Regions from separate parts of the Pseudomonas sp. GW821-FHT01E10 genome, predicted to be linked through region 2. Evidence: predicted binding sites of a transcription regulator. Region 2 holds the regulator's gene; each other region holds the start of a gene.
The links. Region 2 encodes FliA, which starts transcription of late flagellar genes. Its sites were predicted from a motif close to CTAAAGTTTNNNNNNNNNNNGCCGNTAA; they were not measured.
Positions count from the first base shown of each region.

Region 1: a site for FliA is predicted at 2,342-2,369, ahead of flgM (flagellar biosynthesis anti-sigma factor FlgM). Genes of this name have one in related genera too.
Region 3: a site for FliA is predicted at 2,302-2,329, ahead of AC07V0_RS22175 (flagellar protein MotY). Genes of this name have one in related genera too.
Region 4: a site for FliA is predicted at 2,539-2,566, ahead of AC07V0_RS13510 (methyl-accepting chemotaxis protein). Genes of this name have one in related genera too.

Region 1 covers NZ_JBWKWT010000021.1:69,274-73,223, reverse strand. Annotated here, with positions in the region: gene AC07V0_RS25705 (MFS transporter) at 1-564, shown strand, start outside; gene AC07V0_RS25700 (flagellar brake protein) at 628-1,374, opposite strand; gene AC07V0_RS25695 (flagella synthesis protein FlgN) at 1,463-1,930, opposite strand; gene flgM (flagellar biosynthesis anti-sigma factor FlgM) at 1,979-2,305, opposite strand; gene flgA (flagellar basal body P-ring formation chaperone FlgA) at 2,473-3,234, opposite strand; gene AC07V0_RS25680 (chemotaxis protein CheV) at 3,316-3,950, shown strand, end outside.
Region 2 covers NZ_JBWKWT010000008.1:133,283-137,232, forward strand. Annotated here, with positions in the region: gene flhF (flagellar biosynthesis GTPase FlhF) at 1-507, shown strand, start outside; gene fleN (flagellar synthesis regulator FleN) at 624-1,454, shown strand; gene fliA (RNA polymerase sigma factor FliA) at 1,451-2,191, shown strand; gene AC07V0_RS16450 (chemotaxis response regulator CheY) at 2,359-2,730, shown strand; gene AC07V0_RS16455 (protein phosphatase CheZ) at 2,752-3,540, shown strand; gene AC07V0_RS16460 (chemotaxis protein CheA) at 3,578-3,950, shown strand, end outside.
Region 3 covers NZ_JBWKWT010000014.1:101,202-105,151, reverse strand. Annotated here, with positions in the region: gene AC07V0_RS22190 (peroxiredoxin) at 1-438, shown strand, start outside; gene rnt (ribonuclease T) at 515-1,192, opposite strand; gene pyrC (dihydroorotase) at 1,189-2,235, opposite strand; gene AC07V0_RS22175 (flagellar protein MotY) at 2,393-3,301, shown strand; gene AC07V0_RS22170 (argininosuccinate synthase) at 3,431-3,950, shown strand, end outside.
Region 4 covers NZ_JBWKWT010000006.1:35,262-39,211, reverse strand. Annotated here, with positions in the region: gene pnuC (nicotinamide riboside transporter PnuC) at 1-536, opposite strand, end outside; gene AC07V0_RS13510 (methyl-accepting chemotaxis protein) at 776-2,410, opposite strand; gene AC07V0_RS13505 (undecaprenyl-diphosphate phosphatase) at 2,706-3,536, shown strand; gene AC07V0_RS13500 (DUF1294 domain-containing protein) at 3,533-3,950, shown strand, end outside.

The sequences.
Region 1 (3,950 bases), on a different contig from region 2:
AGCCTGGCACTGGCCGCGTTGCCGCTGGCGATCATGCCGCAGGTGCAACTGGAGGTGCTGTTCATCGCTGGGTTCCTCTGTTCGTTGGTGCAATTCTGTCTGTACCCGCTGGCGGTGGCGTTCTCCAACGACCACGTCGAGGGTGATCGCCGGGTGTCGCTGACGGCGATGCTGCTGGTGACTTACGGTGTCGGCGCGAGTGTCGGACCGTTGGTGGCAGGGGTATTGATGAAGTTGTTCGGCAGCCAGATGCTGTATGCCTTTTTCAGTTTTTTTGCATTGGTGCTGGTGTGGCGAATCCGCCCGAAAGCAGTCACCAATCTGCATCAGGTGGACGATGCTCCGCTGCATCACGTGGCCATGCCGGACAGCATGACGAGTTCGCCACTGGTGGCTTGCCTTGACCCGCGTGTCGATGAGCAGGTGGTGCAGGATCAGATGCAGAACCCGGTCAACCCGGAGGCTGATGTCAATCCGGATGCCGAGCCAGAACCTGAACCAGTTTCGGATTCAGAAGACCCGGACGCAGGTCGCGAGCAAAGTTTTACTGAAGCGCGGCCTTGATCAAGGCATAAAAAAACGGGCAGTCCCCGCAAGGGACTGCCCGTTTTTTATTGGCGGGGTGTATCAGAAGTCGTCTTTGTCAAAGCGCCGCGCTTCACGCTGAAGCTGATAGACGAACCGCTCGACCTGCCGTTGCACCAGGCCGCTCATGTTGTGAAAACGCACGCCGGCGAAGGTGGTGTTGATCTTTTCTTCAAAGTGCAGGTAACGCAGCTCCACCGGTGCCGTCATGCTGCCGAAGGGCAGGGCGGCGATGAAGCGGTCGTAGACCTGACCCAATTGCAGCTTGGCGGTGATGTCGCCTTCGAAGCGCAATTTGCAGCCGGTGGCGGAGATGTCCAGCAGTTTGCCGGCGAGGGGCGACTTGAGTTTCTCGCCTCCCAGCTCGACATTGACCAGTTGTGCCAGCTTCAACGCAGCGCGGAAAGCATTGCGGCGCTGGTGGTAAACCACCTCATCGGGCAGCGAGCCCCGGTAGCAGCGGCCATCGCCGGACTCGTCGATGGTCAGCGGGCCATTGCTTTCCCAGGCGATGCGCACGCCGTCGTGGAAGCCTTCGACCTTGAACGGTTCGCCGGCCAGCAGAAAGCGTTCGCCGTCGCGCGGGATCATTTCGTCCAGGGCGATCATGTTGCTGTCACGGTCGACGTCCACCAGATAACTCTGGAAGCGCTGGCTGCGCTCGTGGAACGTGATGATCAGCGGGTCATGGCTGTCTTGCAGCTGACGCAGGTTGCCGGAGATTTCCAAAGGCGTGGTGAGCACCTTGGGTGGCTGCGGAGCATCTTCCGCGCTTAAGGCATTGGACACGGGGTATCAATCTCCAGGCAAATATGACTACTGGCCGGCATTCTGCCAGCATGTTGCGTGTCTTGATAGGGCGTGCTCATTGAAAGGCTTAAGCCTGACTGAGCGGGCGTGGCTTGGCGAGCTTGGAGGTTGATCCGCGGGCATCGTAGAGCGCTGGCGGCTCGCCGCCGGTGAGGATTTTCAGCTGGTTGGCCGTGGCGGCCTGCTGCACCAGAATCGACTGGCCATTGTTGACATTGGCGGCTTGGCACTGGGCCAGGAGGTCGGTGAGCACGTCGCTCTGTCCCAGCAATCGTTCGCCAATGCTCGACTGGCTGGCGAGTTGCTCCAGGCCCTGGCGGTTGGTTGGCAGGTTGAGGCTGGCGAGGATTTCACTGCGCTTGCGGCCATGCTGTTCGAGCAGAATGATCAATGCCTGTTTATGCGCCAGAATTTCTTCGAGCAGTGGCATGTCGCGACCGTGCAAGGCAAGGGACTCGGTTTGCAGTAGCTCCAGCAGTTGTTGCGCCGGGGCGAAGTCGTCGATGATCAGTTGCAGTAATTGAGTGTCGTGCATGGCTGGCCTTGGGTTTTAAGCGTCCAAAAGCCTGGCGCGGGCCGTGGCCTAGCGCTGGGCTTCGAAGTTGAGCAGTTTGCTGGCTACACGGTTGCTGTCGACTTTATAGCTGCCATCGGCAATCGCTGCTTTCAACTCGGCCACGCGGGCGTTGTCGACGGCAGGCTGATCACGCAGCTTGTCAGTGACCTTCTGCAACTGTTGAGCCTCATTGCTGAGGTGTACCGATTCCCCGCTTTTGGTGGTACTGGCCTGTTCGGCCGGGGTATTCAGCGGCGCGGATTGGCCGGCTTCGGCGGTTTCCTTGGCGGTGCTGGTACGCGTACTGCCCGTAAGTGACGAGGAGCTGTTTAAACGACTGAAATCGATGACCATGACAAAAAACCTCTGGATATTTGGACGCTTGCCATGTTTTCGGCGATTCCCCGAAAAACTTTAGGCCCATTTATCAATGAGCTCGCATGCGCCAGCGCATGCCCTGCATGCGGCACAGTTTAGGCAACCGCCAGGCGGTGCGCCATCACTTCACAAACACAGAGCCCTTACATGGCCACTTCCACCTGGCCGGGCGCTGTGACTTGCGCCTTGATGACCCGCTGGGAGTTAAGGTTCTTCACGCGAATCTGTTCCCTCAGGCCGCCGTTGGACAGCGCTTCACCCGGCATGCGCACACTGAGCGTACCACTGCGGGCGGTAATCACCACTTGGTCGCCCTTGCGAACCACTTCCGCCTGTTCGAGATGCACCAGCGTAATGATCTGATCGGCGACCATTGGTCGGGTAAGTTTTTGCCCGATAGCCTGATCGACGGAAGTCAGAAACCCCTGATTTATCAGGCTGATATCACGCTCGCGCAGGGTTACGTCCTGAGGTTCGATAATCCCTGTGCGCTTGAGCGGACGAGTGGTCGTCACAATGTCGCGAAACAGCTTCACTTGAGCGGGCACGAACACCGTCCAGGGCGAGGCGCCATCGCAGCGAACCTTGACCGTGACCCGTCCCAGAGGCCTTGCCGGGCTCTCGAGGGTGGCTGTCAATTCCTTGTCGCACATAGGCATGCGCAGGCGCGGATCGAGCTGGTTGACCTGGATTTCGTAGCGACCTTGCGTTTGACTGGTGGCCAGATAGTCCTCTACGGTGAATTCAAGAAAGCCCTGGGTGACGCCGATAAGCATGTCAGGCAAGGTAACCGTATCAGCAAGGGCAGGGCTGCCAGCGTTGAACAGGCAAGCGGCCGACATCGCGCAGAGCAATCTGCGGCAGGTTGATGTCAGGTGTCGGAAAAATGTCGGTTCTGTGTTCATAAGAGTTAAAAAGCAAGCGCCGTGCCGTTTCGTGATGAATGTGCGTCGCAACACACTTAGCGTTGGTGTAGGAGTCTGGGCATGGCTGGTGTAATGGATTCGGTGAACCAGCGCACGCAACTGGTAGGGCAGAATCGCCTTGAGCTGTTGTTGTTCCGTCTCGACGGCCAGCAGCTGTATGGGATCAACGTGTTCAAGGTTCGCGAGGTGCTGCAATGCCCCAAGCTGACCCTGATGCCCAAGTCCAGTCCTGTCGTGTGCGGTGTGGCGAATATTCGGGGGGCAACCATTCCGATCCTGGATCTGGCGATGGCGACCGGTGCCGGTCGGTTGCTGGACCAGAGCAATCCCTTCGTGATCATCACGGAGTACAACACCAAGACCCAGGGTTTCCTGGTTCGGTCGGTGGAGCGCATCGTCAACATGAACTGGGAGGAGATTCATCCGCCACCCAAGGGCACGGGGCGCGATCACTACCTGACGGCTGTGACTCGGGTCGACAACCAGTTAGTCGAAATCATCGACGTCGAGAAGGTGCTGGCGGAAGTGGCGCCGACGCCGGAAGCGATTTCGGTGGGCGTGGTCGATGTTGAGACCCAGCACAAGGCGCTCTCTTTGCGCGTATTGACGGTCGACGACTCGTCGGTGGCACGCAAGCAGGTGACCCGTTGCCTGCAAACGATCGGTGTCGAAGTGGTGGCGTTGAACGACGGCCG
Region 2 (3,950 bases):
GGCCGGATCCTTAACGTGTCGGTGACCCACGTCGATCCAGGTCAATCCCTGGTGCAGGCGCTGGAGCCCTTGCTGCGCAAACGCGTGGTGCTGATCGATACCGCCGGCCTTCAGGCCAGCGATCCGGCACTGCGGATGCAGCTCGAAAGCCTGGCCGGGCGCGGCATCAAATCAAAAAATTATCTGGTCCTGGCAACCACCAGCCAGAAACAGGTTCTAACTGCCGCTTATCACAGTTACAAACGCTGCGGCCTCGCCGGCTGCATCCTGACTAAACTGGATGAAACGGCAAGTCTGGGCGAGGTGTTGAGCCTGGCGATCAGTCATGAGTTGCCGGTGGCTTACCTGACCGATGGTCCACGGATTCCGGATGATTTGCATCTGCCACGTCGTCATCAGTTGGTCAGCCGCGCCGTTAGCGTACAAATGCAGGAAGAACCCAGCGAAGAAGCCATGGCTGACATGTTCGCTGATATTTACCACAGCCCGACCAAGCAGGTTGGCTGAGGTGTTAATGAACATTTTTTGTACCTACATCGATGGTCTGCCATGCATTGTTCCGATGGTGAACGCGCAGCCAGTAATGTGGCCTCCGTCTAAGTAAGACAAGGTAAAGAAATAACATGGGCAGCATGCATCCCGTACAGGTGATCGCGGTGACCGGCGGCAAAGGTGGCGTCGGGAAGACTAACGTGTCAGTGAACTTGTCCCTGGCTCTAGCTGAGCTCGGCCGGCGCGTCATGCTGCTGGATGCCGATCTGGGGCTGGCGAACGTCGACGTTCTGTTGGGACTGACACCCAAACGCACGCTGGCCGACGTGATCGAAGGCCGCTGTGAGCTGCGCGACGTGCTGTTGCAAGGGCCTGGCGGTATCCGCATCGTCCCGGCCGCCTCCGGCACCCAGAGCATGGTTCATCTGAGCCCGGCCCAGCATGCCGGCCTGATCCAGGCGTTCAGTGATATCGGCGACAACCTCGACGTATTGGTGATCGACACCGCTGCGGGCATTGGTGACTCGGTAGTCAGCTTCGTGCGCGCCGCGCAGGAAGTCTTGCTGGTGGTGTGCGACGAACCGACCTCGATCACCGACGCCTACGCGCTGATCAAACTGCTTAACCGCGACTACGGCATGAACCGCTTCCGCGTCCTGGCCAACATGGCGCAGAGCCCGCAGGAAGGCCGCAACCTGTTCGCCAAGTTGACCAAGGTCACGGATCGCTTCCTCGACGTCGCCTTACAATACGTCGGCGCAGTGCCTTACGACGAAAGCGTACGCAAGGCCGTGCAGAAGCAACGCGCGGTGTATGAAGCCTTTCCGCGTTCCAAGTGCGCCCTGGCGTTCAAGGCCATTGCGCAGAAAGTCGATACCTGGCCACTGCCGGCCAACCCTCGTGGACATCTGGAGTTTTTCGTCGAGCGCCTCGTGCAACAAACTGCAGGACCCGTGCTATGACAGCCAGCGGTTACAACCTCTACAAGCAGTCGGCACGTGACGCGCAGTACGAGCTGATCGAGCGTTACGCGCCACTGGTCAAACGCATTGCCTACCACTTGCTGGCGCGTCTGCCGGCCAGTGTCCAGGTCGAAGACCTGATCCAGGCCGGGATGATCGGCCTGCTTGAAGTATCAACCAAATACGACGCCAGCAAAGGCGCGAGTTTCGAGACGTACGCGGGCATTCGAATCCGCGGCGCGATGCTCGATGAAGTGCGCAAGGGGGACTGGGCGCCACGTTCGGTCCACCGCAATACCCGCATGGTCAGCGACGCGATTCGCTCGATTGAAGCTAAAACCGGCCGTGACGCTAAAGATCACGAAGTTGCGGCCGAACTCCAATTGAGTCTCGACGATTATTACGGGATTTTGAACGACACCCTGGGCAGCCGGTTATTCAGTTTCGACGATCTGTTGCAGGACGGCGAACACGAAGGGCTGCATGAGGATGGCGCGAGTGCTCATCTCGAGCCGTCACGCGATCTGGAAGATGAACGCTTCCAGGCGGCGCTGGCGGACGCGATTGCCAATTTGCCGGAGCGTGAGCGACTGGTGTTGGCGCTGTACTACGACGAAGAGTTGAATCTCAAGGAAATCGGTGAGGTCCTGGGGGTCAGCGAGTCGCGGGTCAGCCAGTTACACAGCCAGTGCGCGGCCCGTTTGCGGGGGCGTTTGGGGGAGTGGCGAGCGCGCTGAAGGCAGTGTGGGGACACTGCGAATGGAGCTGGTGTGGTGTTGAACCGTACCGGTCTCGATCTGTTGTGCTCCAGACAGTCATTGAGTGCTTTGCCGGATTGATTGAAATGGCGCGTCCAGGTGCTGGGCGCGTTTAAGACTGCTTGGAGGTCGAATTGGACAAGAACATGAAAATCCTCATCGTTGATGACTTCTCAACGATGCGGCGGATCATAAAAAACCTGTTGCGTGACCTTGGGTTCACCAACACCGCCGAAGCCGATGACGGGCTGACCGGGTTGCCGATGCTGCAAAGCGGTAACTTCGATTTTCTGGTTACCGACTGGAACATGCCCGGTATGACCGGCATCGACCTGCTTCGTGCGGTGCGCGCCGATGAAAGGCTCAAGCACCTGCCGGTGCTGATGGTGACCGCCGAAGCCAAGCGCGAGCAAATCATCGAAGCGGCCCAGGCCGGTGTTAACGGCTATGTGGTCAAACCCTTCACAGCCCAGGCGTTGAAAGAAAAAATCGAGAAGATTTTCGAACGCATCGGCTGATGTACTGCGCACGGGGGAGCTATGGAGCATAACGAATCTTCACAGGGCGATTTTGAGTCGACCCTGAAAAAACACGCGGTCGAACTGGTCGACAGCCTTGAAAAAGGCAAGTTTGGCGACGCTGTGCAACTGATCCATGAGCTCAACCAGACCCGTGACCGCGGCCTGTATCAGGAAGTGGGCAAGCTCACCCGCGAGCTGCATAGCGCGATCGTCAATTTCCAGATTGACCCGCACATGCCGCAAGCCGAGGAAGTGTCTCAGATCACGGATGCCACCGAGCGCCTGTCCTATGTGGTCAAGCTGACCGAGGCCGCGGCCAACCGCACCATGGACCTGGTGGAAAACGCCACGCCGCTGATCAACAGCCTGAGCGATGAAGCCCAGGCGCTGAGCACGGATTGGGGACGGTTCATGCGTCGCGAAGTCGGGGCTGAAGAGTTCCGCGAACTGGCCCGGCGGGTCGATGGTTTCCTGACACGCAGCAGTGAAGACAACCGCGTCGTGTCGAGCAACCTCAACGACATTCTGCTGGCCCAGGATTACCAGGACCTCACCGGTCAGGTGATCAAGCGTGTGACCCAATTGGTCACCGAAGTTGAAAGCAATCTGCTCAAGCTCGTGCTCATGGCCAGTCACGTAGACCGCTTTGCGGGTATCGAACACGACCGTGAGGCGATGCTTGCTGAAAAAGATCCACAAAAACATCTCTCTCAGGGTGAAGGTCCGCAGATTCATGCCGATAAAAGAGAAGACGTTGTGTCCGGTCAGGACGATGTGGACGATTTGTTATCCAGTCTTGGATTTTAGTTTTCTGGGTTTTTAGACCTGTAGGAGCACCCCCTTAATGAGCTTCGGCGCCGATGAAGAGATCCTTCAGGATTTCCTGGTTGAGGCCGGCGAGATTCTAGAGCAACTGTCCGAGCAGCTGGTCGAGCTGGAAAGCCGACCTGATGATGCGGACTTGCTCAATGCAATTTTTCGCGGTTTTCACACTGTAAAAGGGGGCGCCGGCTTCCTCCAGCTCAACGAGCTGGTGGAGTGCTGTCACATCGCCGAGAACGTGTTCGACATCCTGCGCAAGGGTGAGCGTCGCGTCGACTCGGAACTGATGGACGTGGTTCTCGAAGCGCTGGACGCGGTGAACAGCATGTTCAGCGAAGTCCGCGAACGCAGCCCGATCACGGCTGCCACGCCTGAATTACTCGCGGCGCTGGCCC
Region 3 (3,950 bases), on a different contig from region 2:
ATCGCTCTGGACAACCGCATGGCTGACTTCAAGGCACGCAACGTTGAAGTGGTCGCCGTTTCGATCGACTCGCACTTCACCCACAACGCGTGGCGCAACACCCCGGTGAACAATGGCGGTATCGGCCAGGTTCGTTACACCATGGCTGCTGACATCAAGCAGGAAATCATGAAGGCTTACGACGTTCAGTCCGCTGACGGCGTGGCTTTCCGTGGTGCGTTCCTGATCGACGACAAAGGCGTTGTCCGCTCGCAGATCGTCAACGACCTGCCGCTGGGCCGTAACATGGAAGAGCTGATCCGTCTGGTTGATGCTCTGCAATTCCACGAAGAGCACGGCGAAGTTTGCCCTGCCAACTGGAAAAAAGGCGACAAAGGCATGAACGCTTCGCCAGAAGGCGTTGCGGCTTACCTGACCGAGCACGCTGCTGCGCTGTAAGCCAGGCGTCCGGCAATAAAAAACCGGCCTCACTGAGGCCGGTTTTTTTATGGGCGGGATAAACCGGCGACCAGCCTCAGTCGTTGTAGTCTTCCCAGCCGCCCATCTGTTTCCAGCGATTGACGATGCCGCAGAACAGCTCAGCAGTCTTCTCGGTGTCGTAGCGAGCCGAATGAGCCTCACGACCGTCGAAGTCGATGTCCGCTGCCTGACAGGCCTTGGCCAGTACGGTTTGACCGTAGGCAAGACCGGCGAGGGTCGCGGTGTCGAAGCTGGAGAACGGGTGAAACGGGTTGCGTTTCATGTCCAGGCGCGCGACTGCCGCGTTGAGGAAACCCAGGTCGAAGCTGCTGTTGTGACCGACCAGAATCGCCCGTTTGCAACCGTTGGCTTTCAGGGCCTTGCGAATGCCACGGAAGATATCGGTCAGCGCCGCTTCTTCACTCACTGCCATGCGCAACGGGTGATCGAGTTTGATCCCGGTGAATTCCAGGGCTGCTGCTTCGATGTTGGCGCCTTCGAATGGCTCGACCCGGAAGAAGTAGGTGTGATCGGGGTACACGAACCCTTTTTCATCCATGGCGATAGTGGTTGCAGCAATTTCCAGCAGGGCGTCGGTGGCCGAGTTGAAGCCACCGGTTTCTACGTCGACGACAACCGGCAGGTAACCACGGAATCTGGCAGCCATTGGATGACGAGGACCACCTCCACCGCCTTGACCGTCCTGTTCGTCGTCGAAATGGTCTTCACTCACGCGTGTTCCTCCAGCAGGCGCCAGCGCAGTTTTTCACCGGCGCGCAGCGGGATAACGGTCAGCTCGCCAAATGGCAGGCTGGTTGGGGCGGTCCACTCTTCGCGGACCAGGGTGATGCGATCGGTGTTCGCCGGCAGACCGTAGAAACGCGGGCCATTGAGGCTGGCGAAGGCTTCGAGCTTGTCCAGCGCATTACGCTGTTCGAAGGCTTCGGCATACATCTCGATCGCGGCATAAGCGGTGTAGCAACCGGCACAGCCGCAAGCCGCTTCTTTGGCGTGCTGGGCATGGGGGGCCGAGTCGGTGCCGAGGAAGAACTTGTCGCTGCCGCTGGTGGCGGCGTCGAGCAGGGCTTCCTGGTGGGTATTGCGCTTGAGGATCGGCAGGCAATAGAAGTGCGGCCGAATCCCACCCACCAGCATGTGGTTGCGGTTGTACAGCAGGTGATGCGCGGTGATGGTGGCGCCAACGTTGGCCGAAGCCGCGTTGACGAACTGCACGGCATCGGCGGTGGTGATGTGTTCGAACACCACTTTGAGCGTTGGGAAACGCTCGACCACGCGACGCATGTGCTCATCGATGAAGATTTTTTCCCGATCGAAAACGTCGATATCGCCACGGGTGACTTCACCGTGAACCAGCAAGGGCATCCCGACTTCGGCCATGGCCTCCAGTGCAGGGAAAATCTTGTCGATGCTGGTGACGCCAGAGTCCGAATTGGTGGTCGCGCCTGCCGGGTACAGCTTGGCGGCGTGAATGAAACCGCTGGCCTTGGCCTCACGAATTTCTTCGGGCTGGGTGCGGTCGGTCAGGTACAGAACCATCAGCGGTTCGAAACGGCTGCCGGCCGGACGTGCGGCGAGAATCCGCTGGCGATAGCCATCGGCTTCAGCAGCGTTGCGCACCGGAGGTACCAGGTTGGGCATGATGATGGCGCGACCAAAGGTGCGCGCGACATCCGCGACGGTATTGGTCAACACGGCACCATCGCGAAGATGAATGTGCCAGTCGTCGGGACGCAGCAGGGTCAGGCGGTCGGACATGAGGGAATTCCAGGCGGGTCAAACTCAGGGGAATGCTACCGGAAAAGACTCTTCCAGGCACTCGCTATCAAGTTTTACGACAAGCTTCCGATACCCAACAGGCAGGCCGTGAATATGTGTGTCTGTCTTTTTGTCGTAGAAGCCAGTGGAGCCTCCCGTGCGCCAGCGTTATTTAGCCTTGCTCAGTGTGTTTGCCAGCCTTCCCGCGATGGCGCTCACTTTCCAGACTCGCCTGGAGAGCATCGAGTGGACGGTCGAAGGCGACAAGTTCGAATGCCGCCTGACTCAACCGATCACCGATTTCGGTTCGGGTGAGTTTGTGCGGCGCGCCGGAGAGCAGGCGACATTTCGACTGAAGGCCTACAACTCAATGATCGGTGGGGGTTCCGCCACCTTGCTGGCGGCGGCTGCGCCATGGCAGCCGGGGCGTGGCGACATTAACCTGGGCTCGGTGAGAATCGGTAGTGGCAACGTGCTGTTCAACAGTTCGCAAGTGCAGGCCGGGCGCCTGATCAGCGGGCTGATGGAGGGGCGCAGCCCGGTCGTACGACACTCATCGGGCGACGGTCGGGTGTCTGAAGTGCGTCTGCTGCCGGTCAAGTTCAGCAAGGCCTATGGTGACTATCAGGGTTGCGTCGCCAAGCTGTTGCCACAGAATTTCGAGCAAGTGAAGCAATCCGAGGTCGGCTTTCCGGGGGAGGGTATCGATCTCGATGCCAGGGCCAAGGCCCAGTTGCAGGTCATGCTGGAGTTCATGAAGGCCGATCCGACGGTCAACCACATTGAACTCGATGGCCATTCCGACAATAGCGGTAACCGGCTGACCAACCGTGAACTGTCACGACGCCGGGCGCTGGCGGTGATGGATTTCTTCAAGGCCAATGGTGTGCAGGAATCGCAGATCACCCTGCGTTTTCACGGTGAGCGCTATCCGCTGGCGCCCAACAACAATGCCGCCAACCGGGCGAAGAACCGCCGGGTTGCCGTACGTCTCGAGCGGGTCGCACCGACCGAGAAACCTGCGCCTCAAGCCACCGCCGCCGCGAGCAGCGCGACGACCTCCTGAACCTGCTGAATTCGTCGCTCGCTCGACATAATCTGTCGCTTCGTCGTCATAAGCTGTCGCGCCTCTGTAAATTATCCTGCATGAGCGGTAGACTTGACAGCTTTCCGTAGAACCCCGTGGAGTGATGGCATGGCGGACGTAAACAAGGTCGTTCTGGCGTATTCCGGCGGCCTGGACACTTCGGTGATCCTCAAGTGGCTGCAGGATACATATAACTGTGAAGTAGTGACCTTCACCGCTGACCTGGGTCAGGGCGAAGAGGTCGAACCGGCCCGCGCCAAGGCACAGGCCATGGGCGTAAAAGAAATCTATATCGACGATCTGCGCGAAGAATTCGTGCGTGATTTCGTGTTCCCGATGTTCCGCGCCAACACCGTTTACGAAGGCGAGTACCTGCTGGGTACTTCCATCGCTCGTCCGTTGATCGCCAAACGCCTGATCGAAATCGCCAACGAAACCGGTGCTGACGCCATTTCCCACGGCGCGACCGGCAAAGGCAACGACCAGGTTCGTTTCGAACTGGGCGCCTACGCCTTGAAGCCAGGCGTGAAAGTGATCGCTCCATGGCGCGAATGGGACCTGCTGTCCCGTGAGAAGCTGATGGACTACGCCGAGAAGCACGCGATTCCGATCGAGCGTCACGGCAAGA
Region 4 (3,950 bases), on a different contig from region 2:
CACGTCCGCCAGCCTTGCACCGCCAGCAGGGCGAAAACCCCATAGAGGGCGGCGGTCAGGTACAGCTCTTTGTAGATGAACAGGCCAACGAAGATGACGTCCAGCGCGACCCACAGCGGCCAGCATTGCAGGCGTTTTTGCGCCATCCATAACTGTGCTACCAGGCTGAAACCGGTCAAGGCAGCGTCGAGCCAGGGCTGGGCGGCGTCGGTCCAGTGAGCCATCGCAGCCCCCAGCAGCAGGCTGCCGACCGCGCCCACGGCCAGACCGAGCGCGACGGATTGGCCATCGAGCAGGCTGACGTGCCGCCCGTCATGCGTCACGCCCGCGCGAGTCCACTGCCTCCAGCCGTAAAGCTGCAACGCGGCGTAGATCACTTGCAGCAACATGTCCGAATACAGCTTCACCTCGAAAAAGATCCAGCTGTACAGCAGCACCATGACCAGACCGACCGGCCAGCACCAGGGGTTCTGTTTGACCGTCAGCCAGACGGCAATCACACCGAGGGCGGCGGCAAACAGTTCAAGCCCGGACATGGAGGATCCTTGGGGAAGACGAAAAGGGGGGAGGATTGTAGCGGCAGGCGCGGCCAAGTAGAACCGGCTTGCGCAGTCCGGTGTAGCAGCTGCCGAGCCTGCGAGGCTGCGTTCGGTGTGGGCCGCATTCGGACGAAGCCGTCGTAAATTCTGCGCACACGGTCTATCTGGAACCGGCGTCGCCTGATTTCACGACTGCTGCGCAGCCGAACGCAGGCTGCGCCAGCTGCTACAAGTGATCAGACGCGAAACTGCTTGAGCAACCCGTTCAACTGTTCGCTCAATGCCTTGAGATGAACACTGGCCACGCTCGACTGCTCGGCCGCCAATGCCGTGCTGTGGGACAACCCGGCGGCCTGGGTGACGTTCTGATTGATGTCTTCCACCACATGCGCCTGCTGCAAGGTTGCACTGGCAATCGAGGCATTCAAGCCGTTGAGGTTGCGCAAGGCCTGGCCGATGGCATTCAGGCTGGCACCGGCCAGGCCGGCCTGCTCGATGGTCAGTTGCGAGGCGCGGCTGCTGTCGCCAATGACCTTGACTGCCGCTTCGGAATGGCTTTGCAGGCGTTCGATCATCGACTGGATTTCTGCCGTCGACTTCTGGGTACGCTGGGCGAGCAGGCGCACTTCATCGGCGACCACCGCGAACCCTCGACCTTGCTCACCGGCCCGGGCGGCTTCGATGGCAGCGTTGAGGGCCAGCAGGTTGGTTTGCTCGGCGATAGAGCGAATCACTTCCAGGACACTGCCGATTTGCGTGCTTTCGTCGGCCAGCGTACGAATCACTTCCACCGCTTGATCGATGGTCGAAGACAGCTTGTCGATCTGCTGCAGGCTGCCATCGATATTGATCTGCCCCTGCTGCGCCTGAGATTCGGCATCGCGCATTTCACTGGCCGCGTGCTCGGCGTTTTTCGCCACATCCTGCACGCCGTAGGTCACTTCGTTGATCGCGGTCGCCACCAGTTCCATTTGCTGGGACTGCTGCTGGCTGCGTTGCTGGGCTTGTGCGGCGTCGTTGCCCAGTTCGCTGGAAGACTGGCCCAGCGCGCCGGCGGACACTTGCAACTGATTGATCACCAGGCGCAGCTTGGCGGTAAAGGCGTTGAAGTGTCGGGCCAGTTGCGTGACTTCGTCCTGGCCGTGGGTATCAAGGCTGCGGGTCAGGTCGCTTTCACCGCTGGCGATATTGGCCATGGCATTCACGGTTTCCTGCAGCGGGCGCACGATGCTGCGGGCAATCATGATCACCAGCAGCGCCATGATCAGGGCAATCACCAGGCCGACGAAAGACGCCTTCCAGACCTGCGCATTAAACTCGGCCTGCATGTCGTCGATGTACACGCCCGAGCCGATCACCCAACCCCAGGGCTCGAACAGTTTGACGTAGGAGGTTTTTTCCACCGGCGCACTGGCACCCGGTTTCGGCCAGCGATAGTTGACCATGCCTGCGCCCTTGGCCTTGGCGATGGCGGCCATTTCGTTGAACAGTGCAAAGCCATCCGGGTCGCGGATCGTCGAGAGGTTCTGGCCTTCAAGTTTTGGATTGGTCGGGTGCATGACCATGACCGGCGTCAGGTCGTTGATCCAGAAATAGTCATTCTGGTCGTAGCGCAAACCCCGCACGGCGGTCAGTGCCTGCTGTTGCGCGGCGGCGCGGGTGAGGGTGCCGGCGGTTTCCAGGCCGTGGTAGTAGGTCAGAATGCCACTGGCGGTCTGCACCACGTGCTGGGTTTTCTGGGCCTTGGCCTGATAGAGGTCGTCGTGGATCTGCTTGAGCATCAACGCACCCAACGTCAACAGCATCACCACGGCCACGATCAAGATAAGCCACAAGCGTCGACTGATCGACACACTGCGCAAGCTGTTCATAACGCTGTTACTCCGTTTTCTTGTTCTTGTCATAAACGATCGCCAGCATCCAACCACACGTTGCCGATCGGGGCCTATCCGACTCAGGTCTTATTACGCGGCAGCGTAAATGAGGCTTGTCTGATAGGATTTCGGCCCCGCGCGGAAAAACCTGAGTCCGAGTCGATTTTTCACGGAATTTTTACGGTTTTGTGTGGATCTTGTGCGCGCGGGGTTTCAGCGCACGCTGATCGCGAATAACGCTCTACAAATTATTAACGGGGCATGCCTGGGGGCATGGCTTCTTGGGGGAATGATGGATCTTTGGACAGCCTTTCAGGCATTGATTTTAGGCGTTATAGAAGGGCTGACCGAGTTCTTGCCCATTTCCAGTACCGGGCACCAGATCATTGTGGCGGACCTGCTCGACTTCGGCGGCGAGCGGGCGATGGCCTTCAACATCATCATTCAGCTCGGCGCGATTCTGGCGGTGGTCTGGGAGTTCCGTCGCAAGATCCTCGACGTGATCATCGGTTTACCGACGCAGCCCAGCGCTCGACGCTTTACCGCGAACCTGTTGATCGCCTTCATGCCGGCCGTGGTATTGGGGGTGATTTTCGCCGACCTGATCCACAAGTACCTGTTCAACCCGATCACTGTGGCCAGCGCATTGGTCGTGGGCGGGATTATCATGTTGTGGGCTGAACGCCGGCAGCATGTCGTGCATGCCGAAAGCGTCGATGACATCACCTGGAAAGAGGCCCTGAAAGTCGGTTTCGCCCAGTGCCTGGCGATGATCCCGGGGACCTCGCGTTCCGGTTCGACGATCATCGGCGGTTTGCTGTTCGGGTTGTCGCGCAAGACGGCCACCGAATTCTCGTTCTTCCTTGCCATGCCAACCATGGTCGGCGCAGCGGTTTACTCGGGCTACAAATACCGCCACCTGTTTGTTCCGGCTGATTTCCCGGTGTTCGCCATCGGCTTTGTCACCGCGTTTATCTTTGCAATGATCGCCGTCCGGGGCCTGCTCAAGTTCATCGCCAGCCACAGCTACGCGGCGTTCGCCTGGTACCGCATCGTGTTCGGCCTGGTGATCCTGGCGACCTGGCAGTTCGGTTGGGTCGACTGGACCGCGGCCAAGCCATGAGCGACGCCACCGCACGCAACAACCCCGGGCGCAAGTCCGGGGGAGCGATTCAAAACCTGCGGTTGAAATTGCTGGTGTTCGTTTTGCTGTGCGCAGTGCCGTTGTTTGGCTCGGTGTCGCTGTGGCTGCGCGGGGTGTCGGTGATTCCCCTGGCCGCCTATGGCATCGTCAGCGTGCTGGCGTTTTTCCTGTACTGGGGCGACAAGCACAAGGCCCGCGCCGACAGCTGGCGCACGCCGGAGAACGTCTTGCACGCGGTGGAACTGGCGGGCGGTTGGCCGGGTGCCTTGCTGGCCCAGCAAGTGTTTCGGCACAAAACCCGCAAGGTTTCGTTTCAACTGGTGTTCTGGCTCATCGTGCTGATGCATCAGGTGTTCTGGATCGACCAGTTGTTTTTGGGTGCTCAGCTGTTCG